Regions from separate parts of the Neptunomonas sp. CHC150 genome, predicted to be linked through region 1. Evidence: predicted binding sites of a transcription regulator. Region 1 holds the regulator's gene; each other region holds the start of a gene.

The links. Region 1 encodes FNR, which switches genes on or off when oxygen is low (the NO sensors DNR and NnrR bind a similar motif). Its sites were predicted from a motif close to TTGATNTANATCAA; they were not measured.
Positions count from the first base shown of each region.
Region 2: OW491_RS09485 (cytochrome-c peroxidase) is a predicted target of FNR. The motif match lies at 6,797-6,810, and genes of this name have one in related genera.
Region 3: adhP (alcohol dehydrogenase AdhP) is a predicted target of FNR. The motif match lies at 2,173-2,186, and genes of this name have one in related genera.
Region 4: OW491_RS17585 (cytochrome ubiquinol oxidase subunit I) is a predicted target of FNR. The motif match lies at 6,037-6,050, and genes of this name have one in related genera.

Region 1 is NZ_JAPNXU010000006.1:238,666-246,350, reverse strand. It holds gene hemN (oxygen-independent coproporphyrinogen III oxidase) at 1-1,364, shown strand, start outside; gene fnr (fumarate/nitrate reduction transcriptional regulator Fnr) at 1,449-2,225, shown strand; gene OW491_RS07165 (hypothetical protein) at 2,451-3,656, shown strand; gene OW491_RS07160 (response regulator transcription factor) at 3,641-4,330, shown strand; gene OW491_RS07155 (DUF3047 domain-containing protein) at 4,433-5,632, shown strand; gene OW491_RS07150 (adenine phosphoribosyltransferase) at 5,786-6,328, shown strand; gene hrpB (ATP-dependent helicase HrpB) at 6,410-7,685, shown strand, end outside.
Region 2 is NZ_JAPNXU010000008.1:36,823-44,507, forward strand. It holds gene OW491_RS09460 (ABC transporter ATP-binding protein) at 1-505, shown strand, start outside; gene OW491_RS09465 (FtsX-like permease family protein) at 502-2,976, shown strand; gene OW491_RS09470 (hypothetical protein) at 3,203-3,328, shown strand; gene gntR (gluconate operon transcriptional repressor GntR) at 3,492-4,493, shown strand; FMN riboswitch at 4,561-4,799, shown strand; gene OW491_RS09480 (6,7-dimethyl-8-ribityllumazine synthase) at 4,935-5,414, shown strand; gene OW491_RS09485 (cytochrome-c peroxidase) at 5,433-6,626, opposite strand; gene OW491_RS09490 (imelysin family protein) at 6,917-7,685, shown strand, end outside.
Region 3 is NZ_JAPNXU010000008.1:136,016-143,700, forward strand. It holds gene OW491_RS09910 (SDR family oxidoreductase) at 1-636, shown strand, start outside; gene OW491_RS09915 (HAD hydrolase-like protein) at 700-1,347, shown strand; gene OW491_RS09920 (PEP-CTERM sorting domain-containing protein) at 1,380-1,949, opposite strand; gene adhP (alcohol dehydrogenase AdhP) at 2,259-3,275, shown strand; gene OW491_RS09930 (hypothetical protein) at 3,323-3,649, opposite strand; gene OW491_RS09935 (N-acetylmuramoyl-L-alanine amidase) at 3,630-4,190, opposite strand; gene OW491_RS09940 (DNA methyltransferase) at 4,509-7,280, shown strand; gene OW491_RS09945 (DEAD/DEAH box helicase) at 7,283-7,685, shown strand, end outside.
Region 4 is NZ_JAPNXU010000017.1:8,993-16,677, reverse strand. It holds gene nfuA (Fe-S biogenesis protein NfuA) at 243-836, shown strand; gene lon (endopeptidase La) at 1,075-3,501, shown strand; gene OW491_RS17600 (HU family DNA-binding protein) at 3,635-3,910, shown strand; tRNA gene OW491_RS17595 (tRNA-Asp) at 3,948-4,024, shown strand; gene OW491_RS17590 (SurA N-terminal domain-containing protein) at 4,088-5,968, shown strand; gene OW491_RS17585 (cytochrome ubiquinol oxidase subunit I) at 6,155-7,685, shown strand, end outside.

The sequences.
Region 1 (7,685 bases):
ATACAGATTTAATCAAGCGCTATGACCTAGCAGGCCCTCGATACACCTCATACCCAACGGCTTTACAGTTTGATACTGAGCATAACGAAATTGATTTAATTCGCACCGGATTGAAAACCAGTGATGCTCATGCACCGCTTTCTTTATACATACATATCCCTTTTTGCGCGCATGTTTGCTACTACTGCGCCTGCAATAAAGTGATTACGCGCAACCGCGATAAAGCCCAGCCTTACTTAGACACTCTCTACAAAGAAATAGAACAAGCCGCTGCTTGGTACGGTAACCAGCGTATTGTAAACCAATTGCATTGGGGCGGCGGCACGCCTACTTTTATCAGTGACGAGCAAATGCAAGAACTGATGACACATTTACGTCATCACTTTGCTCTGCGCAATGACGATAAAGGCGATTATTCAATCGAGATAGATCCGCGTGAAGCTTCTTCAAACACACTAAAAACATTGCGCGCTACAGGTTTTAACCGGATTAGTTTAGGCATCCAAGATGTTGATCCTCGGGTACAAATAGCCGTTAACCGCGTGCAGTCAACTGAAGATACACAGCGCATTCTCGATGAGGCTCGCTCATTGGGGTTTAAATCCATTAACATGGATTTAATTTATGGATTACCGCACCAAACACTCGAAACGTTCAATAAAACACTCGATACAGTTATCGACATGAGCCCCGATCGCTTATCGGTATTTAACTATGCCCACATGCCTGATCGGTTTCGCCCTCAGCGACATATCAATGTAGCCGACTTGCCCAGCGCCAATGAAAAATTGGCTATTTTACAGTCAACGATTCAAAAACTGCTCAATGCCGGTTACGTCTATATTGGCATGGATCATTTCGCAAAGCCGACAGACGAACTAGCTATCGCTCAACAAACAGGCAAATTACACCGTAACTTCCAAGGCTACACCACACATGCCGATTGCGATTTAATCGCCATGGGCGTATCGGCTATTAGCCAAGTAGGAGACGTGTATTATCAAAACGAGCACGATATTACGGCGTGGAGTGCAGCCATTGAGGATCGAGGCCGTGCCATTAGGCGTGGCATACAGCTGACTAAAGACGACCATATACGTCGTGATGTTATCACCCAACTTATTTGTCATTTTTCACTGGATACTACCGCGATAGAGACAAAATACGACATCGACTTCTTTGACTATTTCAATGATGTGTTACCTGAAATCAATCAGTTTAAAGAAGACAAGCTGTTATCGGTTAAAAAAGACAAAATTATTGTTTCGCCTGCTGGTCGATTATTGATCAGGCGCATATGCATGGCCTTCGATGCCTTTATACCAAAGGAGCATACCACTCTCGGTTATTCAAGAATTATCTAATATAGCCTTCACCCGCTTTCCTAAATAGTCCATAATCTGCTTTGTAAACGAGGCAGTATTGGCTAATTACGACAGGAAATTGTCATGACAGATTGCGGTAAAGAAGGGAAAGTTCATAGTATTCATCAGTCACACTGCAAAACATGCAGTTTGAGCTCTTTGTGCTTGCCTGTATCACTCAACATGACCGAAATGGACCGTCTCGATGATATTATCGAAAAAAGCCGTCCGCTAAAGAAAGGCGATCACCTTTTTCACCAAGGCGATGCTTTTAAATCCGTATACGCCATTCGCGCCGGTAGCGTCAAAACCTACACAATTACGGACCAAGGCGAAGAGCAAATTACCGGTTTTTACTTTCCTGGTGAACTTGTCGGTCTAAGCGGGTATGACGATGGCATTTATCCGATCTCGGTTAAAATGCTTGAAACAACTGCCGTCTGCGAAATTCCGTTTGATAATTTAGATGACCTTTGTGGCCAACTGCCGGAATTACGTCGCCAAGTTATGCGCACCATGAGTAAAGAGATTAAGGACGACCAGCAAATGATGCTTTTGCTTTCTAAAAAGAACGCTGAAGCTCGTATTGCTACGTTCATATTAAAACTATCGCAACGCTTCAAAGCCCGAGGCTACTCCGAGCACAAATTCCGTCTTTCCATGTCACGCAATGAAATAGGGAATTATTTAGGCTTAGCCGTCGAAACCGTGAGCCGTATCTTTACACGTTTCCAGAAAAGCGAAATTCTGGCTGTTGATGGCAAAGAAATTGAGCTGTTAAGTATCGACAAGCTCTATGAAATATCCGGCGAATGCCCTGGCACTTCAGAGCCAACCGATACGCAAGAGTTATCTATATAAAGCATTCTATCATTGCTCTTTCTTTAGGGCTGACCTCATATACTGCAATGCCGGACTCAAACGGCATTGCCCTTTCAAATAAAAACAGCACTAATTGCGCTCAAAAACTCTCCTTTTGAAGGACAGACAACCGGCCTTATTCAACTAATCATGGTTACAGAAACAGAGTTAACGCCGCCATACCGTTAACCGTACGTGCGCGCTCTTAGCTCACAAGGGATAACCATGAAATTAATCAGTCTACAATGCCTTAGCCAATATCGCCTGTGGTTTAGTTTAGCCCTGCTAGCCGCACTTTGTAGCTATGCGCTGGTTATTAATAACATGCAGCGTACGCAATTATTTCAAGCGACAATCGATCAAGTATTATCAGATGATTACCCCATAGAACAGTCTCTTAGGCGGTTGTTATATCAGGAACCCGACTTATCATTAATCACGCTCTGGAAGGATAATGACCTTATTTATCCGGGTGAGGGTTTAGATAACACACTGGCTGAATTGAGCCGCTTAAAAATGGCTCTCCCGTATTTCGAACAATTGTTGAAGTCACAGACTTCTCACCCTTTGATAATCAACAGTAGTCAATATCATTGTTGGGAGAATGGTTACACCGTCTGCACTTGGTCTACATACACCACAACAGCCTTATTTATGCCGACACTGTGGTTGGCGATCTTATTCTCGTGCATCGGCTTTATACGTCTTGTTCTGAATTACTACGACAAACTAATCCAGACAATACATGACCTTGCATCGCCTTTATCAAATGTTCACCTATACACCTATCTATTGGGTCAACAGATCGGTTTCACTTCGCCTCAACCTTATCTGGACACGTTACAACAAGAAACGAACAAAGCTAAGCATCTTCTCTATCAACTCAACCACCTTATGAGACGACCATCACTAAGGCACCCTAAAGCTAACCCACCCATCAATTACAGCACCACCCGCACACCCGGCGACCTTTTTACTCCAATCGACATCATAAATGAGCACATACACACGTATTTACCGACGCTCTTGCAGCAACGTCGTACTATGGAGATCACCGTCGACTCCATCAGCGCCACGTCATACAGACGCGATGATGCGCACAGTGCAACTCAAGCACTCAACCGTATTCTTTCTAATTTATTGGATAATGTGGTTCAACACTCAAACAAAGGGCTATTCATCTATCACTGCAATCAGGACGATGACAGCCTGTCTCTTTTGTTAAAAAATGAGCGATGCTCGCCGCATGTACAAACGCCGATAACAATTATCGATGGTACAGGGCTCGCCTCTTGTAAATCCTTATGCAAAGCATTTGGTTGGCACTTATTAATTGATTGCGATGAGTGCTTTGTATCTGTAACACTCACACTACCCAAACAGACCAACCTTAAAAAACGCCAACAGGACACTTCATGTATCGCGTTTTAATAGTTGAGGATGACCCCGCCTTGCGCCAGGGTTTATGTAATTTACTGCAAGCCTCGCTGTACCGCTGTTATGATTTTTCTTGCGCTGAATCAGCCGTCACTTGGTTATCCACTAATCAACCAGATATTTGCATAATAGACCGCCAACTCCCCAAAATGTCAGGAGATAAACTTTGCCAAACAATCAAAGCCCAACATCCTGCCCTATCCGTTTTGATCTTATCCGGCAAAAACAGCGATTCTGATAAAATTAGAGGACTACAGTGCGGTGCCGATGATTATGTAACCAAACCCTTCAACCCTGAGGAGCTGCTTGCTCGTTTAGCCGCAATACGCCGCCGAATTCCGTACCTTATCCCTACCCCGCCTTCAAACCAACTAAAGCTAGGCGATACAATAATCGACCTAAATACGCATACAGTGACGTTTATTGACGGCTCCACTCAAACGTTAACACTTAAAGAAGCCCGTATAATAGAGCGCCTGCAACGAAGCACAAACCGAGTAGTCACGCGAGACGAACTGTATGACTTTGTATGGGGCCAGCACTACCTGCCTAACAGCCGCGCGTTAGATCAGTATATGGTCGGATTACGGCATAAGTTACGCGACACATCACACGAGCATCGATACATTGTTACCGTCCGCGGGCTGGGTTACAGCCTAAATTGCTAAATCTTACATAAGCCTGACACTTCAGCGCCTCGCTCCTTTTATTATCGTGGAGAAACGGTCAGTACTGCCGCCATCAACGACATAATGATAAGGATAATAGCCATGTCAGAAACTCATCGCTGCAACCACAGCCGACGCAATGCCATTAAAACCCTAGCCGCCGCTCCTTTGCTCGCCCCTTGCGCTAGCGCATTCGCTAACGCACCGGAACCACCACCTTCGCCAGTCAGCGGCCAGTCCCTTCAAGAATCCGTAACCCAACTCCAAACCCTATCCAATGCACCGATCAAACGGATAGAACGCTTCCAACTAGCACCAACCGATTTACCCTGGAAAAAAAGTTTAGGGAAACTAGAGCAAGGCCAAGCAGTCACGTTTTTGCTTACTGGACACTGGTGGTTTTTTAAAGAACAAAGTCGCTGGCTTGAACCTGGTTTTGTATTTTTCGCACGTACCACAAACAAGACGGGTAGCAGTGTTATTTACAACGCCATGCAAAACACAGGGACTTTTTATGCTGACCGTAACGGTTCTTTAGAAATAGCCCGCTCGGTTGGCGAATTCGCATCACCACAAGGTGATTTATGGGTACCTATTGAGCAGTATCAAGCCAGCGAAGGCCACGTGGAAGGCATCGCCATCATCTGGGAAGGCGACCCCAAAAAAGGCCTGACTCAGCTGTCGAGTGCGGGGGATGTGCAAGGCATGCTAAAAGCCGAACTTCAGCGCCAACGTCTGTTAAGTTTAATGCCTGAAGGCTGGAGCAATATTTTCATGTTTGGCGATGGAAGCATCTACACCGAAAACGCCAAAGGACACATAGACTGCGAGACACACAAGAATGTAGGCATTTTGCAGTACCCTCTTGCAGATCAGCCCTTAGTGAGCAACTTGCAGCTAGATTGGGATTGGATTGTTCATCAGCTCCCCTCCACACAGCCTGAAGATACACTCCTTGCTCACGATTACCTATCCATGGCGGTCGAGTTTGATGACGGGCAAGACATCACCTATATGTGGAGTTCCAGTTTACCCGTAGGAAAAGTGTTCCGCTGCCCCATACCGGGATGGGATCAAGTAGAAACCCATGTTGTTCAACGAAGCGGAACAACCCAGTTAGGCCAATGGGTATCAGAGCAACGTAATTTATATGACGACTACAAAACGATCATTAATGGACCCGCCACACGCGTCGTGCGTGTGTGGTTAATAGCCAACTCCTTGTTCATGCGACAGTATGGAGAATGCGCCTACCAAGCCATCCGAATAGGCCCAACCGGACAACAGCAAACCATTCTCTAGCGAACGCTACTGCATACAGTTTCGTTTCAAAACCACGTAATTAAGGGCGGCTACTTTTGCCGCCCTTGCCTTTCAACGATATAATCTCTTTTTATGTCTTGTGTGGTACACAAGCGCTTTTCTGTTTTAAGCAAGCCCAGGAGCTAAGCATCCATGTCTTACGACGAGTTTTACGTCAAATCGGTTATCCGTACCTTGCCAGATTGGCCAGAGCCCGGTGTGATGTTTCGTGATATCACCCCTATTTTCAAAGAGCCAAAAGCACTACGCATGGTGGCGGACGCCTTTATCCAACGTTACATGGACGCTGATGTCTCACACATTGCCTGCATCGATGCACGCGGGTTCTTAATCGCATCAATCATGGCTTATCAAATGCAGAAACCGTTGGTGTTAGTGCGCAAAAAAGGCAAGCTACCCGGCGAAACCATCCACGAAGAATACAAACTAGAATACGGAACGTCTGCTGTAGAAATGCAAAAAGACGCGGTAGCAGCCGGTGATCGTGTTTTAGTCTTTGATGATTTAATCGCAACAGGCGGGACTATCCTAGCCGCTTGCACCTTAATCAAAAAATTGGGCGCTGAAGTCGTTGAATGCGCTGCACTCATCGACCTGCCTGACCTAAACGGCTCGATGCGTATACAAGATGCCGGTTTCCCTGTTTACACCATGTTAGCTTACGAAGGTTTATAGTCTCCCTAAGCCACTTCAGCACAGCGGCAGCACCAGCCACTGTGCTTTCTCCCTACCTTTTTGTGTAATCAAGGTTAATTGATGAACACGCTGCCAATTTTCGACGTACTTCCCGAACTGATTTCCGCGCTAAATCAATCCCATACGGCGATTCTACAAGCCGCTCCCGGCGCAGGTAAGACGACTCAAGTACCCATAGCCTTGTTGAACGAACCATGGCTTGGCGAGCAAAAAATCATCATGTTAGAACCTCGACGTCTGGCGGCCCGCTCCGCAGCGGAGCGCATGGCTTCATTGCTTAACGAACCCGTCGGCCACACGGTTGGGTATCGGATTAAGTTAGACACAAAAGTCAGCCGGCATACAAAAATAGAGGTTGTCACGGAAGGCATACTTAATCGCATGCTTCAAACCGATCCGGCGCTGGAAGGCGTGGGTTTGGTCATCTTTGATGAGTTCCACGAACGGAGTTTAGATGCAGATTTGGGTTTAGCACTTACGCTACAAAGTCGTGAATACTTTCGAGATGAAGAACAACCACTTAAACTATTAGTCATGTCTGCCACCTTAGACAGCCAAGCATTATGCCAGTTATTGGATAACCCCCCGGTAATCTGCAGCGAGGGGCGATCTTACCCCGTGGATATCCGTTACTTTGCTCCCCCAAAAACCGGTGGTTATCCAGAGCCCATCGAAAAACGCGTGGTACGTATTATCCAACAAGCCCTGCAAGATGAGCACGGTAGCCTGTTAGTGTTTTTGCCGGGTCAAGGTGAAATACGTCGAGTCGAATCGCTGTTAGCAGATCAAATGCCTTCATCATCCGGTGTGATTGTAGCGCCGCTATACGGCAACCTTAATTTTGCAGAGCAACAACGCGCCATTGCGCCCAGCTCCAATAGTCAGCGAAAAATAGTACTGGCCACTAACATTGCCGAAACTAGTTTAACAATCGAAGGGATCCGTGTTGTGATTGATGCGGGACTCAGCCGCCAAGCCATTTATGACCCAATAACCGGCATGACCCGCCTTGTGACAAAAAAAGCGTCACGTGCAGCGACTGATCAACGGGCGGGCCGCGCAGGTCGCTTGGAGCCAGGCGTATGTTACCGCCTTTGGAGCCAAGACCAACAGCAGCAGTTGAGCGCTTTTACGCCGCCAGAAATAAGCCAAGCCGATTTAGCACCACTTGCATTGCAGCTATTCCAATGGGGGTGCGACACTCCGCAAGAACTACAATGGATAGACCCGCCCAACGCCGGCCGTTACCAACAGGCTTGCGACTTACTGCGGCAACTAGGCGCACTTGAAGCAACAACACACAACACATACAGATTGTCGCCTTATGGCCAGCATA
Region 2 (7,685 bases), on a different contig from region 1:
TGACCTAAGTACATTAGAAGATAGCGAACGGGCCGCATGGCGAGCTCAGCACTTGGGCTTTATTTTCCAATCATTTCATTTGCTCCCAGAACTCAATGCCACTGAGAACGTGCAACTTCCTTTAGATATCCGAGGCGATAAACTAGCGAGCAACAAAGCCATGAGCTTATTGGATCAGGTTGGTTTAAGCCACCGACATGATCATTACCCGGCACAGCTCTCCGGTGGTGAACAGCAACGTGTGGCGATAGCTCGCGCCTTTGTCACATCGCCCACTATCTTATTTGCCGACGAGCCAACGGGAAATCTAGACGCCGAAACCGGCGAGAAAATTATCCAACAACTGTTCGACTTAAACGCAAGAAAGTCCACTACGCTGGTACTGATCACACATGACGATCATTTAGCCTCACGTTGCGATCGGCAATTCCGACTCTCGAATGGTCAATTGGTTGACGTTAGCCGTGCCCAACCGGATCTGTTGGCGGAGGCCTCGCCACTATGATTGCTCGCCTTGCATATAAACAGTCTAAGGCTCAATGGCGGCGCTCCGACTGGCGTGCGTTATTAGTGTCTCTTTTTCTAATGACAAGCTTGATTACCCTTTTGAGTTTAACGGGAGACCGACTGCAAAATAGCTTGGTTTTACGCAGTGCCGAAGTCCTTGGCGCGGATATGATCATTAGTAGCAGCCGTCCACTGGACGATGAATTACGCAAAACAGTCGCTGACAGTGGACTTGCCTCTACTGAAGTCACCCAGTTTTCTACGGTAGTCGAAGCTGGCGACGCTATTTTACTCAGCTCGATCAGAGCCGTATCTCCGCCGTACCCCATGCGCGGAGAAATAGTCACCCAACCACCCTTGCCCTCATCCGCCACAGCGAATGAAAGACTACCTTCCCCTGGGAATGTTTGGGTTGAGCAATCTGTTTTAGATCGACTAGGCGTCAACGTGGGCGATACGATTAACATCGGCTATGCTCCGCTGGTGATTGATCGGCTCATTATGAGCAGTCCCGACCGAGGCAGCGGATTTCGCAGCTTTAATCCGCAGATAATTATGCGCAGTGAGGACTTAGCCGCCACTCAGGTTATCTCACCTGGCAGCCGAGTGCGTTACCGCCTGTTATTAGCCGGTGATACTGAAGCGGTTGCTAATTTGGACGCGGCACTCAAACCCACCCTTAAAACATGGCAACGAGCCTTTACCGCCCAAGGAGACCAGCCGGTTAGCCGCAATGCCATTGGTAACGCTGGCCAGTACCTCAAGCTTAGTGCCTTATTCGCGCTGCTATTAGGCGGTTTTTCTATTTTCCTAAGCTTGCGTCGTTTTAGTGCTGACCAGCAACACAGAACCGCCCTTCTCTTGAGCTTAGGGCTCTCTCGTCAACAGCTCATGCAACTGTTTGGTTTGCAGCTCTTTAGTGGATGGCTAATAGCGGCTATTCCCGGGATGCTGCTAGGTTTGGGTTTGCATTATGGTGTGATGAACTTGCTCAGTGGCCTTCTACCGCAGCCACTACCTAGCTTGAGCATGCTCATGTTACTCAGCAGCCCTTTATTGGCGGCCGCCATATTACTGGTACTCGGTTTGCCAACCTTACTCCCCCTCAGCCAAATATCGGTAATGACTCTGCTACGCCAAGACAGCGCGAACAACACCCATACGCCTAAATGGGTACAGTTAGTCACGCCATTACTATTATTTGGATTGATGTCCTTGTTTGTTGAATCGCTGGTCTTAGCCGCGTTAATGACCGCAGGATTGCTGCTGATTGGCTGGTTGTCTGGCTACGCCGTCCAGTGGTTAATCCAACAACTCAACCAACGCTTAAAACATCGGATCAGGCTCTTCCCGTTACTCACATTGCGTATACGACAACAACGCCATTGGCATCGCTTGCAAGGTGGCGTTTTAACCTTGCTATTGACCTTAATGTCCGTGCTATTTTTTGCCCGCCAAGACCTGCTTAATGACTGGGAACAACAACTACCCGCTGATACACCTAACAACTTCGTTATTAATATTCAGCCTTGGGAACGAGATCAAATTGATACCTGGCTAAATGAGCATGACGTGAGCGCGACCCTGTACCCAATGATACGTGGTCGCGTAACGACCATTAACGGCGTGTTACCGGAGGAAATCCTCACACCAGAACAACAGGATCACAACACACTCAACCGAGAGCTTAATCTGACATGGGGCACCGGCATACCAGCGCACAACACGCTGGAAGCAGGTGAATGGAGCAGCGACAACAATGCTATATCTATCGAAAAATCGATGGCCGATGAGCTAGGTTTAGTGCTTGGAGACGAGCTTGGTTTTCAAGTAGGCAGCGATACCTTTACCGGCACTATTACCAGTGTTCGCGGTGTCGAGTGGACGTCATTTCAGCCTAACTTTTATGTGGTCTTTTCTCCTGGAGTTATCAACGATTTACCCGCAACCTACATCACGAGTTTTAGGCTAACACCGGAACAAAAACCGTATTCAGCGCAGCTGGTTAAAGCGTTCCCCACATTGACGTTAATCGATGTGGAGCAACTGTTAAACCAAGCTCAGGACCTGATTAATAAACTAAGCGACAGCGCCTCGTTTATCATGCTACTCACCGTGCTAAGCGGCCTATTGCTGGTGGTGGTGACTCTGCAACAAGACCTAGCCAAACGTCGGTTTGAAGTCGCCTTATTACGCACGTTAGGCGCGTCTATGCACCAAGCCCAATGGCTGGATCGCATGGAATACATACTGATGGGCTTTAGTTGTGGCATCGTGGCCGCCGTGATGAGCGAAGCGTTATTATTGGGTATTTATTGGGGGCCATTGGATCTACCACCGGCTTGGCACCCGTGGCTTTGGATATCACTACCATTGCTAGCTACCGTTTTGTTCGCACTCACCGGCAGCCTAATCCGACGGGGTTTAAGCCTGCCCCGCAGTTATCAGCTATTAAAAAGCCATGATTAGCATGGCTAGATAGTTATGCCTGCTACTCTAAGGCTTTAGGCAAGGATTAGGCGACGGGATGACTAGCCTAATCCTTTGGTCGCGGTTTGATGGCATTCCTCGGCCATCTCCGCCAGCTTGCTATAAAAATCCGGCATTGGCTGTTAATATGCAGCCCAAACCACACTAGGCGGCTGGTTTAGCGGTACTAGTATTATAAAAGCAATAAAGAGATAGGTGACATTCAATGGCACATGACGACGAAAACTTTCGTGATTCATCTGGCTACGGCTGGATCATCATCAACATTGCTGCACTCTTGTGGATAACTATGCCTGTGAGCATAGCATTTACTAAAGTAGTTCAGTGGTAAGCATTTCTAATAAGCCGCTACGCAGCCATTCGCTCTCCATTTGAATGTACCTGAATAGCGGCTGCCTTCACACTACCCGCCCTTTTAGACCACCCATTTTTTTATTTTAGCCCTCTCCTAGCTGTGCTAATGTTACAGGTAACATTGGATCTCAGGCACAAGCATGACCACTAAAAAAAGAAGACCAACATTACAGGATGTAGCCGAACAGGTGGGGGTCACTAAAATGACCATCAGCCGCTTTCTTAAAAACCCCGAGCTTGTCTCGGAGCAGCTGCACGATAAAATTAAAGCGGCCTTGGACAATTTAGGCTACATACCTAATCGCGGCCCTGACATCCTTTCAAAGTCCAAAAGCTACGCCATTGGAGTCTTGGTGCCGTCGCTCACCAACCAGGTTTTCTCAGAGGTTATTCGCGGAATAGAATCTGTCACAGATCCGGCGGGTTACCAAACGATGTTAGCGCATTATAGTTATAGCTTGGATGCTGAAGAATCACGCATAGCAGCCCTATTATCCTACAACGTGGACGGGCTTATTCTATCGGACAGTTTTCATACTGAGCGCGTTCGCAAAATGATCAAAACAGCCGGAATTCCTGTGATTGAGGTCATGGACTCTGTATCACCAGCCATTGAACAAGCGATCGGTTTTGACAACGAGGCCGCCGCTTTTGCTATGACCGAGCTAATGATTGAGCGAGGCCGTACTAAGATCATCTACTTTGCCGCTCGAATGGACGCCCGCACTCGCTTTAAAATCCGCGGCTATGAACAAGCAATGCGCAAGCACGGACTAGCTCCATTTAGCCTGCAAACCGAGGAAGCCTCCTCGTTTACACGCGGCGCCAAGTTACTGGATCAAGCGCTAGCAACCCAGCCGGATATGGATGGTATCTTTTGTACAAATGATGACCTAGCGATTGGCGCCCTCTTTGCCTGTCAGCGCCGCGGCATATCCGTTCCCAATCAAATCGGCATTGCGGGCTTTCATGGCCATGATATTTCCTCAGCCATTGTTCCAAAACTCGCTACCGTCGTGACACCACGCGAGCGTATGGGGCAAATGGCCGCTGAGCAGCTGTTAGCTCGGCTATCGGGTCAACCTATTGTCGATAGGGTCATTTCGCTGCCCTTCACCCTCGAACCCGGCGAAAGTCTGTAGTCATTTGACGTCGGTCTTTACACACACGCCATAAAGTCATATATTTCTGTAATCGGTATTACACCGATTTCGTTCTCGGGGCGGGGTGAAATTCCCCACCGGCGGTAAAGCCGATCAAGCTTGCTTGAAACGCTAAGCCCGCGAGCGCCTTTTTAGCTCAGTTGTCATATGCGCTATATGATGTGATCTACTCTCGGAGTAGGCAGTACATATCATGCTGTTAGCCATATAGTGAGTTAAAAAGGGTCAGCAGATCTGGTGAGACTCCAGAGCCGACGGTTATAGTCCGGATGATAGAGAGCGTGTCAGACATTGTCCTCCATGGCGTATTACGCGATGGTGGGAGACCTATGGGCTGTTACGTCCGGCATACGCCGTCGTAGCGCCCGTGGCTTGCCTGTCCGTTCGCCCTGATTCAGTGATTTTTAGTAGGATAAACCCATGAATCAGAGCTCAACGAATTCTAATACACTTAACATTCGCGATCAGCGCATCGCTTTTATACATGCCTCATGGCATACCGACATCGTCCTTAATTGCTGGGAAGGCTTCCGCAATGAAATGGCTGAGCGCGGCTATGATGTGGATAAATTTGACTTAATTGCCGTACCGGGCGCTTATGAGATACCACTACAAGCCAAGCTACTCGCCAAAACAGGTCGCTACGCAGCCATTGCTTGCAGCGCACTGGTAGTGGATGGGGGTATTTATCGCCATGACTTTGTTGCCCAGACGGTATGCAACGGCTTAATGCAAGTGCAACTAGAAACCGAAGTACCCGTGCTCACCGCTGTACTCACGCCGCATAACTTCCACGAGCATGACGAGCACAAGCAATACTTTAGCCGTCACTTTGTGCAGAAAGGTCAAGAACTGGCCAATGCTGCCGATGGTGCTATTCGTTTAAAAGCGTCCATATAACAGTGTTAACTCAGGGCGCTATTGAGCGCCCTTTTTCTTACTTTTCTGCTTTTCTAACAGCGCCTCATACCGCTTATCCGTAAGCGTTTCTAAAAACGCCACCAGTGCATCAATACGTTTATCATCTAATGCGGGGCCTGTTTCAAGCTCTGTTAGCGAAAGGTTTTCATTCACCTCTGGTGCTCGCCATGGTTTTCCGGTTTCGGGGTTGATCTGGCGTTTTTTACTACGGCTGTTGTACTTGTTATAAAAAAGAATGACTGTACGTAAATCTTTAAACGTTCCGTTGTGCATGTAAGGAGCAGTTACCGCAACATTGCGCAAGGAAGGTGTCTTATACTTACCGCGGGCTGCCACATCTTGTTCGACCGCTGGATTATTTAGCAAGCCTTCATCAATGGCTTTCACTCCGTTTTTATGACGCAAGTGGCTGTTCTCTGGCACTCCGATATTGTGATATTGATAATTTGTGAATGTCTCATCGGCCCTGTTGGGGGTTGTCCGCAGCTGGTGGCATAAGTTGCAGTTAGTGAATTGTTGGGAGAAGAAAAGCGTACGGCCCAACTCCTCTTGTGACGTCATTGTGTACTCGCCACGTAAATAACGGTCATATTTCGAATCAAATGGCGAGAAAAAATCACCCTTTTCAAACTCGGCTATCGCATCCGTCATAGCGTCATATGCTGTATCGTGATCCTGAAAAACAGCATCCCCATAAATACCTTTAAAAGCACTTTGGTAATGATTGTTTTCTAGCAAACGCTCAACGACACTGGTTTTATCTGGCATTCCCATTTCAATTGGGTTTAACGGGGGGCCACCAGCTTGCTCAGCTAACGTTGACGCGCGGCCGTCCCAGAATTGCCCGCCCGCATATATACCATCTTTGCGCCGGTGGAACTTAGGTGCGAATGCCGCATAACCAACACTCGGCGCATTACGATCGCCAAACGATTTTGCGTCGTCACCTAGAGAAGCCGCCATACCAACGTCAGGGCTACGGTGGTCAACAAAACCATCCGCTGGGGCATGGCAGGTAGCACACGACATAGTGCGATTGAAAGATAAATTAGGATCAAAAAATAACTGCTGGCCCAACTGAGCTTTTAACTCAGGCGACGGTGTCGCGTCTTGCTCCGCCCACACCAGACCGCCAATACAAACACTCATACACGTTACGATGGCTAACCAAGACTTGATGACGCTTTTCATGATACCTCTCTACGATTGCTTAATACCTAATGGGTATCGGCCTCGCCAAATACTCCCATAAAACAATCGGCTAACTACATGGGTTGTTATGCCTTTAATACCGTGCGGCAAAGGATACGCCGAAAAAACACACCGAGCAGGCATAGTAAAATAAACAAATTATATAAGAAATGATCCCGATCAATACGCTAAGTTTCAACACAAGCCATAATTGTAATAAGAAGTGTTATCATTTATATTACTTAGATAACGTGTTCAACGTATTTTCCATCGCTTTAAAGGAGTGTTTTATGAAAACGGTTTCCCGGCTGGCACTTGCCATCGCCATTAGTGCTGCCACACCCGTTGCTCTTGCAGCGACAGCAACAGAAGTTTTAAAAACTTACGGCGATATTGCTGAAGCGACCTATTCTGACTCATTAAGCACGGCCAACACATTAAAAGCTAAAATTGATGCACTATTAGCTGAGCCAACACAAGCAACATTGGAGGCAGCACGTAAAGCATGGTTAGCCGCACGTGTTCCTTACCAACAAACGGAAGCGTATCGTTTTGGTAACGCTATTGTTGATGACTGGGAAGGCAAGGTCAATGCATGGCCATTAGATGAAGGCCTGATCGATTACGTTGACGCGAACAGTTACGGTTCTGAATCTGATGAGAACCCCGTTTATGCTGCCAACGTGATAGCTAACACATCAATTACTATTGGTAACGAAACCGTTGATGTAACCGATATCACGCCTGTTTTGCTGTCCGATACTCTACAAGAAGCCGATGAAGTTGAGTCTAACGTAGCAACGGGCTACCACGCTATTGAGTTTTTACTGTGGGGCCAAGACCTTAACGGTACAGAACCTGGCGCCGGTAATCGTCCAGCTACTGACTTCAGCCTAGACAATTGCACCGGCGGTCATTGTGATCGTCGTCGTGCTTACTTGGAAGCAGCGACTGATCTCTTGATTTCTGATCTAGAAGAGATGACTGAAAACTGGAAAGAGGGCGGTGACGCTCGTAAACAGTTAGCCGAGAAAGGCGAAAAGGGCGGTCTAGCGACTA
Region 3 (7,685 bases), on a different contig from region 1:
TCATCCAGTGAGATCGGAAAACGAGCGTCTCAGCATTCCGCGGTTATTGATGCAGCCAACGCTTCAGGCGTCACCCTCATCGCATACACCAGCCTTTTGCATGCAGATACCTCCCCGCTGGCATTAGCTCAGGAGCATGTCATAACCGAACAAAAGTTAGCCGAATCTGGCGTGCCTTTTGTTCTATTACGCAATGGCTGGTACACCGAAAACTACTTGGCCAGCATACCTTCCGCTCTTGAGCATGGCGCATTCATTGGTGCTGCAGGCAATGGAAAAATAGCCTCAGCACCTCGTGCAGACTATGCCGCCGCCGCTGCCGCCGTCATGGCATCGCCGCAAGATCAAGCAGGCAACGTTTATGAACTGGCAGGCGATACCGCTTATACGCTTGCCGAATTAGCACATTACCTAAGCGAGACCACGGGCAACACGATCCAATACCAAAACTTACCCGAAGCAGAATTTGCCAAAGTATTGGTTGGCGCGGGCTTGCCTGAAGGCTTCGCAAATATATTGGCAGACTCAGATGCAGGCGCTGCCAAGGGAGCTCTATTTGATAGTAGCCATCAATTAAGTCAGCTGATTGGAAGAAATACCACGCCACTCACACTATCGATGAATGCTGCTCTTTAGCCTTCATTAATCACCGCTAAGGAGGTACGGTACCTAATCAGATTCTCATTAAAGGTATTCGGTATGAAAAAGATCGCTATATTCGACTTCGATGGTGTCATCGTCGACAGCTTGATGATCAAACTGGATGCCTTTATCCACTGTTTTGGAATACCACTAACTAAAGAACAGCAAGCACAAGCCAAACACATTCATCTGTCTACCGGTGGTATTCCTCGGGCCGTTAAAATTCAAATGATGCTTGATACATTTCAATTGGAATCTATAACAGGAAGTATGGATGATTTCTTAGCTCGCTTTCAGATTACGCTAGACGACCGGATGCGATCTCTTACAATAGACGACGCTACTCGCTCAATGCTTTATACATTACAAAAAGAAGGTATAGCAATATTCATCAACAGCGCAGCGCCGGTTAATGAAATTAAAGAGACACTAGAGAATAATCAACTATTGGATTGCTTTGTCGCCGTGTATGGCGGGGATGAACGAAAACCAGAGAACTTCGATAAAATAGCGGCCATCACTGGCCAACATGTGAACCGTGTATTTGTGGGTGATGCCGACTATGACGAACAAGCCGCACACGAACGACACATACCGTTTATTCGCTATGTTGGATACGATGATTTATTCACAACACCGGCCCAGTGCCTTACTGCCAACACCATGCCTGAACTGACTGATATGATTTTAACAACGTTACAATAATACGCCTGCACTCCTCAGCGCAGGCGTATTCACTAAGCGTTCGCTTTCTTACGACGGCTGTAACCGATAGCCGCCAAACCTAAGCCTAGTAATGCGAGTGAAAGTGGTTCAGGCACCTCTTGCTGAGTCGCTGTATTTGGTGCAAGCACACTGGGTGTTCCTGTTAACGTATACGAGACGAAATCTAAGCCTCCTTTAGCATAGGCGTTAACATTCGGCCCATTAGACCACGATAGATTAAGTGTTTGATCACTAGCAAAGCTGGTCCACTGCACATCGCTAATCGACAGGCTACCCATTAGCAGATAATCATAGTGCGGGTAGATAGTGGTGGAAAATATACCCGGTGAAGAGGCGTTCCAAGACAACAGCTGAGTACCATCAATATAAAAGTTAAAGTACTCACTGCTCAAATCGTAGTCGCCCTTGAGCATAAGCCCGAGTGTCACATCAGCGAAGGTGACATTAGTCGGCAAAGTAATTGTCTGCGAGTACGTTTGTGCCGTGTTTACAATGGGGGTTAAATCGGCTGTGATGATGGCCGATTGAGCCGCCCCCGCTATCATCGAAAAACCAACTGCAGCGTAAGCTAATAGTTTCATGACTAATTCCTTAAAATAACTACTGTCTCTAAAAGCAAACATTACGCCACATATTCCAATCCATTGTTTTACTTTAGTTTTTATAAAAAAGTCTCCAATAAGAAACATTAAATGTAAAAATTACTGACACTTTTAACAGACACATAAAGACAAACCAGAGCTTACACCAAGCATGCGGCAAAAAATCTAATTACTTTAAACAAACGCTAAACGCGCTTGAATGATGATCTAGATCTAAACACGGCGTCCTAATATCGGTTCTAATATTCTTTAACGATTTCTATTTACACGAAGTAAAGGAGAGTACCCATGAAAGCAGCCGTTGTTAATGAGTTTAAAGGGCCTTTAGAAATCAAAGAGATGCCTCTTCCGACAGTTAAAGCGCATGATGTACTCGTCAAAATCCATGCGTGCGGTGTGTGCCATACTGACCTTCACGCTTGCCATGGTGATTGGCCAGTCAAACCTAAAATGCCACTTATTCCAGGACATGAAGGTGTAGGAGAAGTTGTAGAAGTAGGTAGTGAAATTTCCCATTTAAAAGTAGGGGATCGAGTTGGTGTACCTTGGCTATACAGTGCCTGTGGCCAGTGTGATTATTGCTTAGAAGGCAAAGAAACCCTCTGTTTAGACCAGCAAAACGCAGGTTATTCAGTAGATGGCGGTTATGCTGAATACTGCTTAGCTGATGGTAACTACACCGTCAAAATTCCGGACGGGCTCAGTTATGTCGAAGCGGCACCTTTGTTCTGCGCCGGCGTCACCACCTACAAAGCGCTCAAAGTGTCTGACGTAAAACCGGGTCAATGGATGGCTATTGTCGGTGTGGGCGGCTTAGGGCACTTAGCCATCCAATACGCCGTAGCTATGGGGATGAATGTGATTGCCGTAGACACTGGCGATTCTAAAATGGCTTTGGCAAAAGAACTTGGGGCGAAATACAGCATCGACTTTATGAAAGAAAGCCCTTCCCAAAAGATAGCTGAACTAACCAACGGCGGCGTACACGGCGTTGTTTGCACAGCCGTATCAAAACCCGCCTTTTCCGAAGCCTACAAATCAATCCGTCGCGGTGGCGCTTGCGTACTGGTGGGTTTACCGCCCGAAGAAATGCCAATCCCCATTTTTGATACCGTACTCAACGGTGTCCGCATCATCGGCTCCATTGTAGGCACACGCAAGGACTTAAAAGAATGTCTACAATTTGCCGCTGAAGGCAAAGTCAAAGCGACTATAGAAACGAAGAAACTAGAAGACATCAACGAGATCTTTGCAGATATGGAGAAAGGGGAGATCACCGGCCGTATCGTGATGGAAATGAGCTAATATCTCCAAAAGATGCATCAAAGGCGCTTTCGCGCCTTTTTTAGACTTCAATTTTTCCTTTTCTTCTTACCGACGTACAGCAACCATAAAAATGCACTAAACAATACTAGCGCATAAGCTAGGTAATCGACGGTAAACCCATATAAACTCTTACCAATAAAGCCATTTTCATCAGAAATAACGATGACGTAGTTAGACACATCTAAATAATCGTGAAGTAGCGTTTCATTATTCAATGATGGGCTTTCTCTTAAAGCAAGTATGCTCGTGGGGTCATCAGGAAACTTTAATACTACAGAAAAAAGTTTGAATACAAATACAGCGATGGCAATCAAGCTGCTTACTATCGTTGCTTTAAGGTTTAGAGAGGGCATGTTTATTTCTCATTTTTTCAAGAACGTCCATAATTAAATTCCCTGGGCATGTATAACCCCCATTAGGTAAGAACTCTTTATGCCCGCCTAGGTACTTTAACGTGGGGAAATTAACTTTTAACGTTTTTATAAGAGAATTGGCGGCGGCAATATGCGACTCTTGCAAGGTATCATCGAAATCCCACCATTGCTCGTTATAGTCCCCCAACAAGAGAATCCCGACTTTACCGGTGTTCTTTCTTGAAACATGAGAGCCTTTATAATAGATTTTTCTACCCTCATATATCTTACCGTCGGGGTGTATAAGGTAGTGGTAACCTACATCATCCCAACCATGCTCTGTCATGTGTATTTTTTCGATCTCAGTAGGATCTTTTTCTCCAGAGTTCCCCGAGTGATGAATGACTATACTGTCGTGATCCCAGTCAACAACTAAATTTTTAGTCCTAGGGGAGTTAGCCCCCCACTTATCTCTGACGATAATGTTATGCTTTTGATTAATTAAAGTCCTAACTAACTTTTGCTTATTCGTCACTTCCATTGACTGTATGCTCCCGTTTAAGTTGTCAAAATGCTAAATGAATCAGTGAAGCGATGTCAACGCATACCGGAATGAGAGTACAGGGCAAAGCCATTTTATAATGGTACCCAATAATTCACTCAAGACTGCGTATTTGATCTAGTCTGCTCAAAGAAATTGTATCTAACCACACTAACTAGCCTAAAATTAAAACAACACAGATGCGAACTCTTGCTTAGAGCACTATTTTTCTCATAATGCCATCTAGCCCGCTTATACTGTGCACAGCATAGTAACCCATGTATGAATAGATAGACGTACGCAGCAAAGGAAAACATCTTGAACGCCGTTGAAATAGAAGAAGCCATATCGCTGTTAGCTGAGCAAGATTTTGACGCGGAGAATTTTCCCTACGCATTTTTAGAAGCGTTCGGAAATAAACCTGCCACCATTAAACGCCTGAAAAGCGGTAATACGAATTCCTCAGATATCGACGGCGGTGTTTTACAGCGGAATAACATCCATATAGCTACGTGTAGTGAGGGATCGGTATCTGAAACGCTCACTCGCTTGAAAGAAAGTCCTGCAACGGCCAAAGGCAAAGCAAAGTTTGTGGTTGCCACAGACGGGATCGACTTTGAGGCTGAAGATTTAACCTCTGATGATCCGCCAGTCGTTTGTCGCTTTAACGAATTTCCTGACCACTTTGGCTTTTTCTTGCCTTTGGCTGGCATTACGACTGTTAAGCAAATCCGCGAAAGTTCATTTGATATCAAGGCAACAGGGCGTCTTAACAGGCTTTATATCGAGCTGCTTAAAGATAATCCTGAATGGGGCACAGAAGAACGCCGCCATGATATGAACCACTTTATGGCGCGCTTGATTTTCTGCTTCTTCGCGGAAGATACCGATATTTTCAATGGCGAGGGCTTGTTTACCAAGACCATTGAACAGATGAGTGAGCGGGACTCTTCAAATACGCACGACATTATGAGTGAAGTATTCCGAGCAATGGATACGGCTATTGAAGATAGAGCTAGCGCTAACCTTCCGCGATGGGCTGATACCTTCCCTTACGTGAATGGTGGCCTCTTCTCGGGTAATACAGATGTTCCGCGTTTCAGTAAGATTGCGCGATCTTACCTCATTCATATCGGCAATTTGGACTGGACGAAAATCAATCCTGATATTTTTGGTTCGATGATCCAAGCGGTAACAGATGAGGAAGAGCGTGGCGCACTTGGCCTTCATTACACCTCCGTGCCAAATATTCTAAAAGTTCTGAACCCGCTATTTCTTGATGATCTTCGAGCGAAACTTGAAGAGGCTGGTGATAGCCCTCAGAAGTTACTCAATCTTCGCAAGCGCATGGCGAAAATCCGCGTTTTTGATCCAGCGTGTGGTTCAGGGAATTTTCTCGTTATCTCCTATAAGGAAATGCGAGCAATTGAAGCAGAGATCAATCAACGAAGAGGTGAAAGCGGTAGGAAATCAGATATTCCCCTAACGAATTATAGGGGTATTGAACTTAGGGATTTTCCTGCTGAAATTGCTCGTTTGGCATTGATTATTGCTGAATACCAGTGTGACGTTCTTTATCGTGGACAGAAAGAAGCATTAGCGGAATTACTGCCTTTGGATGCAATGAATTGGATAATTTGTGGCAATTCGCTTCGATTGGATTGGTTGAGTATATGCCCTCCCACTGGACTAGGCGTAAAGGTTCGGTCTGACGATCTTTTTGGTACTCCGCTAGATCAGTTTGAAATTGATTTTGAGAATGAAGGCGGAGAAACCTACATATGTGGAAACCCACCATATATAGGCACTAAGAAACAGAAGGCTGAACAAAAATCTGATTTAGAGTCTGTCTTTAAAGGACACATCAAGTCATGGAAATCTTTAGATTATGTGACTGGATGGTTTGTTAAAGCTGCTGAGTACGGTTTGCATACTGCAACTTCGACTGCTTTTGTAAGTACTAATTCGGTGTGTCAGGGGCAACAAGTTCCATTATTGTGGCCTTTAATCTTAGACATGAAGCACGAAATATCTTTTGCGCACACAAGTTTTAAGTGGGCAAATCTGGCAAGTCAAAACGCGGGGGTAACTGTAGCAATAATAGGTATAGCTAGACCAGAGGCTATTAAATCAAAAAAAATATACAGCGAAGTAGATGGTGAAACAGTTGTTGCTCATGTGAATAATATTAACCCGTACTTGGTTAATTCAAGAAACATATTCATTTCATCTAGGTCGTCCCAGCTTTCAGAGTTGAACGAGATGTTGTCCGGCGACAAAATGACGGATGGGGGGAATTTAGTTTTATCTGCCGGAGAAAAACAAAGTCTACTCGCAGACAGTCCCGAGGCAACTGAAATCGTTGGTCGTCTAGTTGGAGGGCAAGAGCTAATCAAAGGGGTCATGAGATATGCATTAATAATTCCCGACGATAAGCTTGAAAAAGCAGCGAGCGTTCCATTTATCAAAAAAAGGCTAGAAGCGGTTCGAGATATGAGAGCTTCTAGCTCAAAGAAATCCACGCAAGTGCTTGCGAATACTCCCCATAAGTTCGATGAAACTCGCTTTAAGAAAGTAAAGAAGCTAGTTGTCGCCCAACTCTCATCAGAGAGTCGAGATTATTATCCATGTGATATTTTTAGTGAGAGCGATGTGGCGATGGCACCTTCGCTAGTTATCTATAAACCAGATGCATGGACGTTATCTTTACTGGTTTCAAAAATGCATTTGGCTTGGGTTGCTGCAATTTGTGGAAAGCTAGAAACACGATATCGTTATTCGAATGTTCTTGGATGGAATACGTTTCCCGCTCCAAAGTTAACAGAAAAGAACAAAGAAGATTTGACCAAATGTGCAGAAGATATCCTTCTCGCTCGTGAGGCGCATTTTCCCGCCACCATTGCCGATCTCTATGATCCAGAACTTATGCCAGATGATTTACGCAGGGCACATGAGCGTAATGACGAGGTATTAGAGCGCATATACATTGGTCGTAAGTTCAAGAATGACACTGAGCGACTTGAAAAGCTTTTTGACCTCTATACAAAAATGACCAAATCCACTTCCAATTCTAAGAAAAAGGTATCTTGAGCATGACGGAGCAACAATCTATACCCTCGGTATCTATCCCCTCTGTTTCAGTAAAGTATGCCAGCAATGGCAGCTCTAAGAAATCGAATGAGCTGGGTATGCGCGTGATGCAAGAGCGTGCTTACGAAAAACGTGGTGAACAATATCTTTTAATTAAGTCTCCACCTGCTTCTGGTAAAAGCCGTGCTCTCATGTTTATTGCTTTGGATAAGCTGAATAATCAGGGGGTTAAAAAAGCCATTGTTGTTGTGCCTGAGAAGTCTATTGGCTCAAGCTTTAACAATGAGCCACTGACAAAATATGGTTTTTACTGGGATTGGGTCGTTGTACCAAAATGGAATCTTTGCAACGCGCCAGGTGAAGATGGCGGCAAGGTTAATTCAGTAAAGGCTTTCCTTGATAGCG
Region 4 (7,685 bases), on a different contig from region 1:
TTTGTTCGGGCAATGCATAATTGTAGTGCTTGAGTTTTGATAAAGCAGGCGTTGTTATGGCTAAGTAATGCGAATTTAATACCGTTACTTGAAAAGATTGTTTTCGCACCAATAATCACTTCTACAGGCTCAGCTGACACAATGTAAAAAGTACTACTATAGCTAATAGCTGATCAATTTACTCAGGATTGCAATGCGTGTATCCTGAGTGTAAATGTAAGTCGGTCATCAGGTGTTTTATTATGAATATGACGGTTACCAAAGGCGCAGAAGTTTATCTGGCTGATCTGCTTGAAAAGCAGAACGTAGAAGGTATCGCAGTAAGAATGTTTGTTACACAGCCCGGTACGCCGTATGCTGAAACGTGTTTGGCTTATTGTCGCCCGGATGAAATCAATCCAGAAGATGAAATTTTAGAATTGGAACATTTGCGTTTCTATTTTGAGCGCAACAGCCTTCCTTACTTAGAAGAAGCGACAGTCGATTATTCTCAGGACCGCATGGGTGGCCAACTCACGATTAAAGCCCCAAATGCTAAAGTCCCTAAAGTGTCATCTGACAGCCCGATGAATGAGCAAATCAACTATATCTTATATTCTGAAATCAATCCTGGCCTTGCTTCTCATGGCGGTGAAGTAAAGCTAATGGAGCTGCTAGAGGAAGAAGAAGGGTACATTGCCATTTTACAATTTGGCGGTGGTTGCCAGGGCTGTAGTGCTGTTGACCTAACTCTTAAAGATGGGGTCGAAAAAACATTAATAGAAAGGCTTCCTAGCTTAGTCGCTGTTAAAGATGTAACCGATCACACGGTGACAGATAACGCGTACTATAAATAAACATCCTCCCTTGGCCGCATTCAGGGTGTCTGTATGCGGCATCCACATTGCGTGTTTACAAATGAGTTGCTATAACTCCAAGAGCTTGTCATTCAATATCGGGCAATAATGTGAGTATGTTAACTTGTTTTTCTGTTTAGCGTCCCCATAAATTATTTTTGATATTAATGTCCATTTTTTCGCACCTAGGCTTACTATCTATTAACCTAAGGTGCCCTGTAGAGAGGCAAAATCCACTATGGATAAGTTAGAAGCTAATGCCGATACGTTACATGTAGAGCTTCCCGTTCTGCCGCTACGCGATGTTGTTGTGTACCCTCATATGGTTATTCCTTTGTTTGTTGGCCGTGAAAAGTCTATCGAAGCATTGGAAGCAGCAATGGAGGGTGATAAAGAAATTTTACTGATAGCCCAGAAAAATGCCTCTGACGATGAACCTGTAGCTAGCGATCTCTTCAATATTGGTACCGTTGCCAGTGTCTTGCAAATGCTAAAACTGCCCGACGGAACAGTTAAAGTTTTGGTTGAGGGTGACTATCGAGCACAAATTAATGAGCTCGCAGACGATGAAGGTTTCTTTTCGGCGACTGTTAGCAGTTTGCCCGTTGAAAAATTAAGTGCAGCTGAAAGTGAAGTTTACAAGCGCACAGCATTAGAGCAGTTTGATCGCTTTATACAAATCAACAAAAAAATACCATCTGAAGTGCTCACATCACTACAGAATATTGATGATATAGGCCGCTTATCGGACACAATTGCGGCTCACATGTCACTAAAGTTGGATGAAAAGCAAAGCATTCTCGAAATGCTTGATAATCGCCAACGCTTAGAGCATTTGATGTCACTCATGGAAGCCGAAATCGACCTTGTTGAAGTCGAGAAACGGATCCGTGGTCGTGTTAAAAAGCAGATGGAAAAAAGCCAGCGTGAGTACTATCTCAATGAGCAAATGAAGGCCATCCAGAAAGAGTTGGGTGACCTCGATGAGAATGGCGCAAGCGATATTGAAGAACTGAAAAATAAGATCGATGCAGCGAGTATGCCCAAAGAGGCGTACGATAAAACGTTGGCAGAGTATAATAAGCTCAAAATGATGTCCCCAATGTCCGCTGAAGCAACCGTTGTACGTGGGTATATCGATTGGATGCTGCAAATACCTTGGTCTAAACGCTCAAAAGTGCGCCATGATATGGCTCAGGCCGAAGCGATTTTAAATGAAGATCACTTTGGGCTAGAAGAGGTCAAAGAGCGTATTTTAGAGTATTTAGCCGTCCAAAAACGGGTTAAGAAGCTCAAAGGACCAATATTGTGCTTAGTAGGTCCACCTGGGGTCGGAAAAACCTCTCTAGGCCGTTCTATTGCGCGCGCAACTAACCGTAAATATGTGCGCATGGCTTTAGGTGGCGTGCGGGATGAGGCTGAAATTCGTGGCCACCGTCGCACGTATATCGGTTCGATGCCTGGTAAGTTGATTCAGAAAATGGCGAAGGTGGGTGTTCGAAACCCGTTATTCCTACTTGATGAAATCGACAAAATGGGTATGGACCACCGTGGTGATCCTTCCTCTGCGTTATTAGAAGTGCTTGATCCTGAGCAAAACTCGTCATTCAATGACCATTATTTGGAAGTGGATTACGATTTATCGGACGTTATGTTCGTATGTACATCTAATTCCATGAATATCCCTGGCCCGTTACTGGATAGAATGGAACTAATACGCATCCCTGGTTACACAGAAGATGAAAAGTTAAACATTGCACGTAAATATCTTGTGCCAAAGCAGATCAAGCAAAATGGGCTTAAAGATAAAGAGATCGAAGTGGGTGATGACGCCATCACAGGTTTGATCCGTTACTACACGCGTGAAGCAGGTGTTCGTGGACTTGAAAGAGAAGTTGCTAAAATCTGCCGAAAAGTCGTAAAAGATTTATCTTTAGGTAAATTGAAAGCTCCGGTTAAGATTACATCTGCAGAATTAGAGCACTACAGCGGAATCCAAAAATGTAAATTTGGTTTAGCTGAAGAGAAAGATCAAATTGGCCAAGTGACAGGATTAGCTTGGACCCAAGTAGGCGGTGATATCTTATCAATAGAATCCACTGTTGTACCGGGTAAGGGTAGGCAAGTCACTACGGGTAGCCTAGGTGATGTAATGAAGGAATCTATACAGGCCGCCTTGACTGTAGTCAGAAGTCGAGCACGTTCTTTAGGTATTCCCGCGGATTTTCATGAGAAAAATGATGTCCACATTCATGTTCCAGAAGGTGCTACGCCAAAAGATGGCCCAAGTGCAGGTATAGGCATGTGTACAGCTCTGGTTTCAGCGCTGACTAATATACCTGTCCGGGCTGATGTAGCGATGACAGGTGAAATTACGTTGCGTGGACAAGTGCTGCCAATTGGTGGTTTAAAAGAGAAGTTATTAGCCGCGCACCGTGGTGGTATTAAAACGGTAGTCATTCCTGATGAAAATCAGCGTGACCTGAAAGAAATACCTGATAACATTAAGGCCGACCTAGATATTAAGGCCGTAAAATGGATTGATGAAGTTCTTGAAATTGCCTTGACTTATCAACCTAAGCCGCTATCAGATGAAGAAGTAGAAGCTGCTTCTTCAGAAAAAAAATCGTCTAAGTCTGAAACAGGACAAATAAACACGCATTAACCGGAAACATAGGCAGAATCAGGGGGTTGGAGCTTGACACTTGTTTCTGCCAGTTGGTATAAAGTGCGAGATATTTGTGCTGGGCATGGACTACAGAACATAAAAAATAATCGACTCGATAAAGGGGAACATCGTGAACAAGTCTGAATTAATCGACGCAATTGCAGCATCTGCAGACATTCCAAAAGCAGCTGCTGGTCGCGCATTAGACGGTGCTTTAGATTCTATCTCTTCTGCTTTGCAGAAAGGTGAGTCAGTAGCACTTGTTGGTTTTGGTACTTTTTCTGTAAAAGAGCGCGCGGCACGTACAGGTCGTAACCCTCAGACAGGCAACCCAATTGAAATTGCTGCGGCTACATTGCCGACTTTCAAACCGGGTAAAGCGCTTAAAGACGCAGTTAACAAGTAATAGGGGCTAATCGCGTAAGCGTTTTAATCCCGAATCTGGAGCGGTAGTTCAGTTGGTTAGAATACCTGCCTGTCACGCAGGGGGTCGCGGGTTCGAGTCCCGTCCGTTCCGCCACTTTTGAAAAAGGCGCATTCTGGGAATGCGCTTTTTTTTTGAACAATGGATACTAGGTGAATCATGCTGCAATCGATTCGCGATAATTCTCAAGGTATTGTCGCTAAAGTTATTGTTGGTTTAATCGTTGTTACTTTCGCACTGTTTGGTGTCGAATCGTTAGTCAGTCTAACGGCAGGCTCCAACGCGCCAGCCAGCGTAAATGGTGAAGAGATCACTGAGCAAGAACTGTATCAGGCAACGCAAATACAGCGTCGTCAGTTGCTTTCTCAAATGGGCGAGAATGCAAACCCTGCATTGCTTGATGAGAATGTGATCAGCGGTATGGTTTTAGAAAGCTTAATTGAACAAAAAGCTTTATTGATCTCGGCGCAAGATAAAGGTTTGTATGTTTCTGATCGTATGCTTGATCAAATGATCATAGAAACGCCTGACTTCCAAATTGACGGGAAGTTTAATTCGGATCAATTTCAGGCGGTACTTCGTAACGCTGGTTTAACGCCACTTATGTATCGTGACTTGATGCGCAAAGAGCGAATCTTAGCTCAAGAGGCTAATGCTTATCAGCTTTCATCGTTTGTTGTGCCAGCGCAGCTAAAACAGGTAGTTGACCTTGAAACGCAAACGCGTTCAGGTAACTACTTTACTATGCCGTTAGATATCGAAGCCGCTAAAGTAGCAGTCACCGACGATGAAATTAAGGCTCGCTATGATCAAGAGCGTAGTTCGTTAACAACGCCAGAGCAGGTCGTTATAGAGTACATTGTGCTTGATAAGCAGGCGATGCGTGATGCGATAACTGTTACTGATGAAGAGTTACAGTCTGAATACCAACAGCGTCAAGCGTCCTTTGCACCGCAAAATGAGCGTCATGTAGCGCATATTTTGGTTGAAATTTCTCCTGACCAAGATGATGAAGCAGCGCTAGCTAAAGCTGAATCAATTAAGTCGCAATTGGATCAGGGTGCTGCGTTTGATGAGCTAGCTAAAGCTGAATCGGACGACATTGGCTCGGCTCAATCCGGTGGTGATCTCGGTAATGTAACAACGGGTATGCTATCTGAGCCCTTTGACAATGCGATGCTTGCGTTAAAACCTGGCGATGTTTCTGAGCCAGTGCGTACAGAGTTTGGCTACCATATCATCAAACTGATCAGCGAAACCGAGTCTACAATGCCTTCATTTGAAGAATTAAAGCGTTCTCTTGAAGATGATATCGTGACTCGTAAAGTTGAGTCTGAATACGTAGAAGGTTTAGAGCAATTAGCGGATACCACGTATTCAGCAGGAGACCTTGCTGAGCCTTCGGAAGTAATGGGCTTACCTATTGAAGTGAGTGCGCCTTTTGATCGTTCTGGTGGGGCGGATGTGTTTACGAGTAACGCTCAAGTAATTGAAGCGGCATTTGCTGATGAGCAATTAAATGAAGGGCTCAATAGTACGCCGATAGAGATTGATCAAGACCGTACTATGGTTTTACGCGTCAAAGACCATTTTGAGCCTCGAGAGCTATCGTTAGAAGAAGTCTCTGATCAGTTACGAGATCAAATAGCCTATGATAATGCTTCAAAAGCGTTGAATGAAAAAGCTGATAGTAAATTAGCCGCGTTAAATAGCGGTACATCATTATCCATGGCTGCTGATGATGCTCAGGTAAATGCGCTTGAGTCGCTTAGCCGTTCAGCTTCTTCAGCTCCCGCGGAAGTGGTTGGTAAACTATTTGCCATGCCGCATCCTGATGGTGCTCCTACAGCCTCTAAAGCTGTATTAGCTGACGGAAGTGTGGCGGTCATTCAATTAACTGCTGTGACTCAATCAGAAGCGGCAGAAAATGAAGATACGTTGAACGCAATGGGGCAATATTTAGCCTCAATGAAAGGTCAGGAAGCGTATAAAATGGTTGCTAAATCAGTTACTGATAGCGCTGAAATTGAGCGTAAATAGAACAGACACATATGAAAAAGCCTAGCTTGTTAGCTAGGCTTTTTTTTGTCTATGTATATTAGCATTTGTTGATGTAAGTTAATGATTTAAAAGTGGGCCTATTTTAATCTGCACTAGTTTAGTGGTAGGTGCTTCTTACTGTGTTAAGCGCCTAATTTAAATATGCAGAAGTAGGTCAAAATGATGATCATTAACGAAGCTGTAGTAGAGCTGTCTAGATTGCAGTTCGCTTTAACTGCAATGTACCATTTCCTTTTTGTACCCCTGACGTTGGGAATGTCATTCATTCTCGCCATCATGGAGTCGGTTTATGTTATTACCGGAAAACAAGTCTATAAAGACATGGTTAAGTTTTGGGGAAAGTTGTTTGGAATCAACTTTGCTTTAGGCGTGACAACCGGTTTAACCATGGAATTTCAATTTGGAACAAACTGGTCTTATTATTCCCATTATGTGGGAGATATTTTTGGAGCTCCACTAGCCATTGAAGGTTTAATGGCTTTTTTTCTCGAATCAACTTTAGTTGGTTTGTTCTTTTTTGGCTGGGACCGCCTAAGCAAGCTTAAGCATTTATTAGTGACTTGGGGTGTTGCATTGGGTTCTAACTTTTCGGCTTTGTGGATTTTGATAGCTAATGGATGGATGCAAAATCCTGTTGGGTCAGAGTTTAATTATGAAACGATGCGAATGGAGTTGGTCGACTTCGGCGCTTTGCTATTTAACCCTGTAGCACAAGTTAAGTTTGTACATACTGTGTCAGCAGGGTATGTAACAGGTGCGGTTTTTGTATTAGCGATTTCCAGTTATTACTTACTCAAAAATCGCGATTTACCCTTTGCGCGGCGTTCATTTGCTATCGCTTCGGCTTTTGGTCTGGCTTCTATTATCAGTGTTATTATCTTAGGTGACGAGTCTGGCTATGAGCTAGGTGATGTTCAAAAAGTTAAGCTGGCTGCTGTCGAAGCTGAATGGCATACGCATGAAGCACCTGCTGCTTTTACACTAATCGGTTTTCCGAATCAGGAAATAGGGGAGACGGAATATGCTATTCGTATCCCAGGAGTCTTAGGTTTAATCGCAACACGCTCTTTTACTGAGGAGGTGGAAGGGATAGCGGATCTAAAGGCTCATAACCGTCAACGTATAATAAATGGCATTTATGCTAATCAATTGCTTGATAAGTTGCGCTCGGGTTCTACAGACGAACTTGTTAAAGAAAATTTCGAAAAGGTAAAAGACGATTTAGGTTATGGGTTACTAGTTACTGCATTTACGGATGACATAAACAACGTAACCTCCGAACAGATAGATCAAGCTGTTGATTATAGTATCCCTCGTGTAGCGCCTATCTTTTTTGCTTTTCGTATTATGGTCGCGGCAGGTTTCATCATGCTGATCATTTTTGCTACTGCTTTTTATCAAAATGCGCGTCGTCGCATCGGCAACAACCGTTTATTTCTTCGTATTATCTTATGTAGTCTACCGCTTCCGTGGATCGCTTGTGAAACCGGGTGGATTGTCGCTGAGTATGGCAGGCAGCCATGGGCAATAGGAGAAATATTACCGGTACATGTCGCCGTATCTAGTCTGTCAGCAGGCGAGATTTGGCTATCGATGGGCTTGATGACTGCTCTATATACTGTTTTCCTTTTTGCAGAAATGTATCTAATGATTAAATTCGCCAAAAAAGGACCATCCAGCTTACATACAGGGCGCT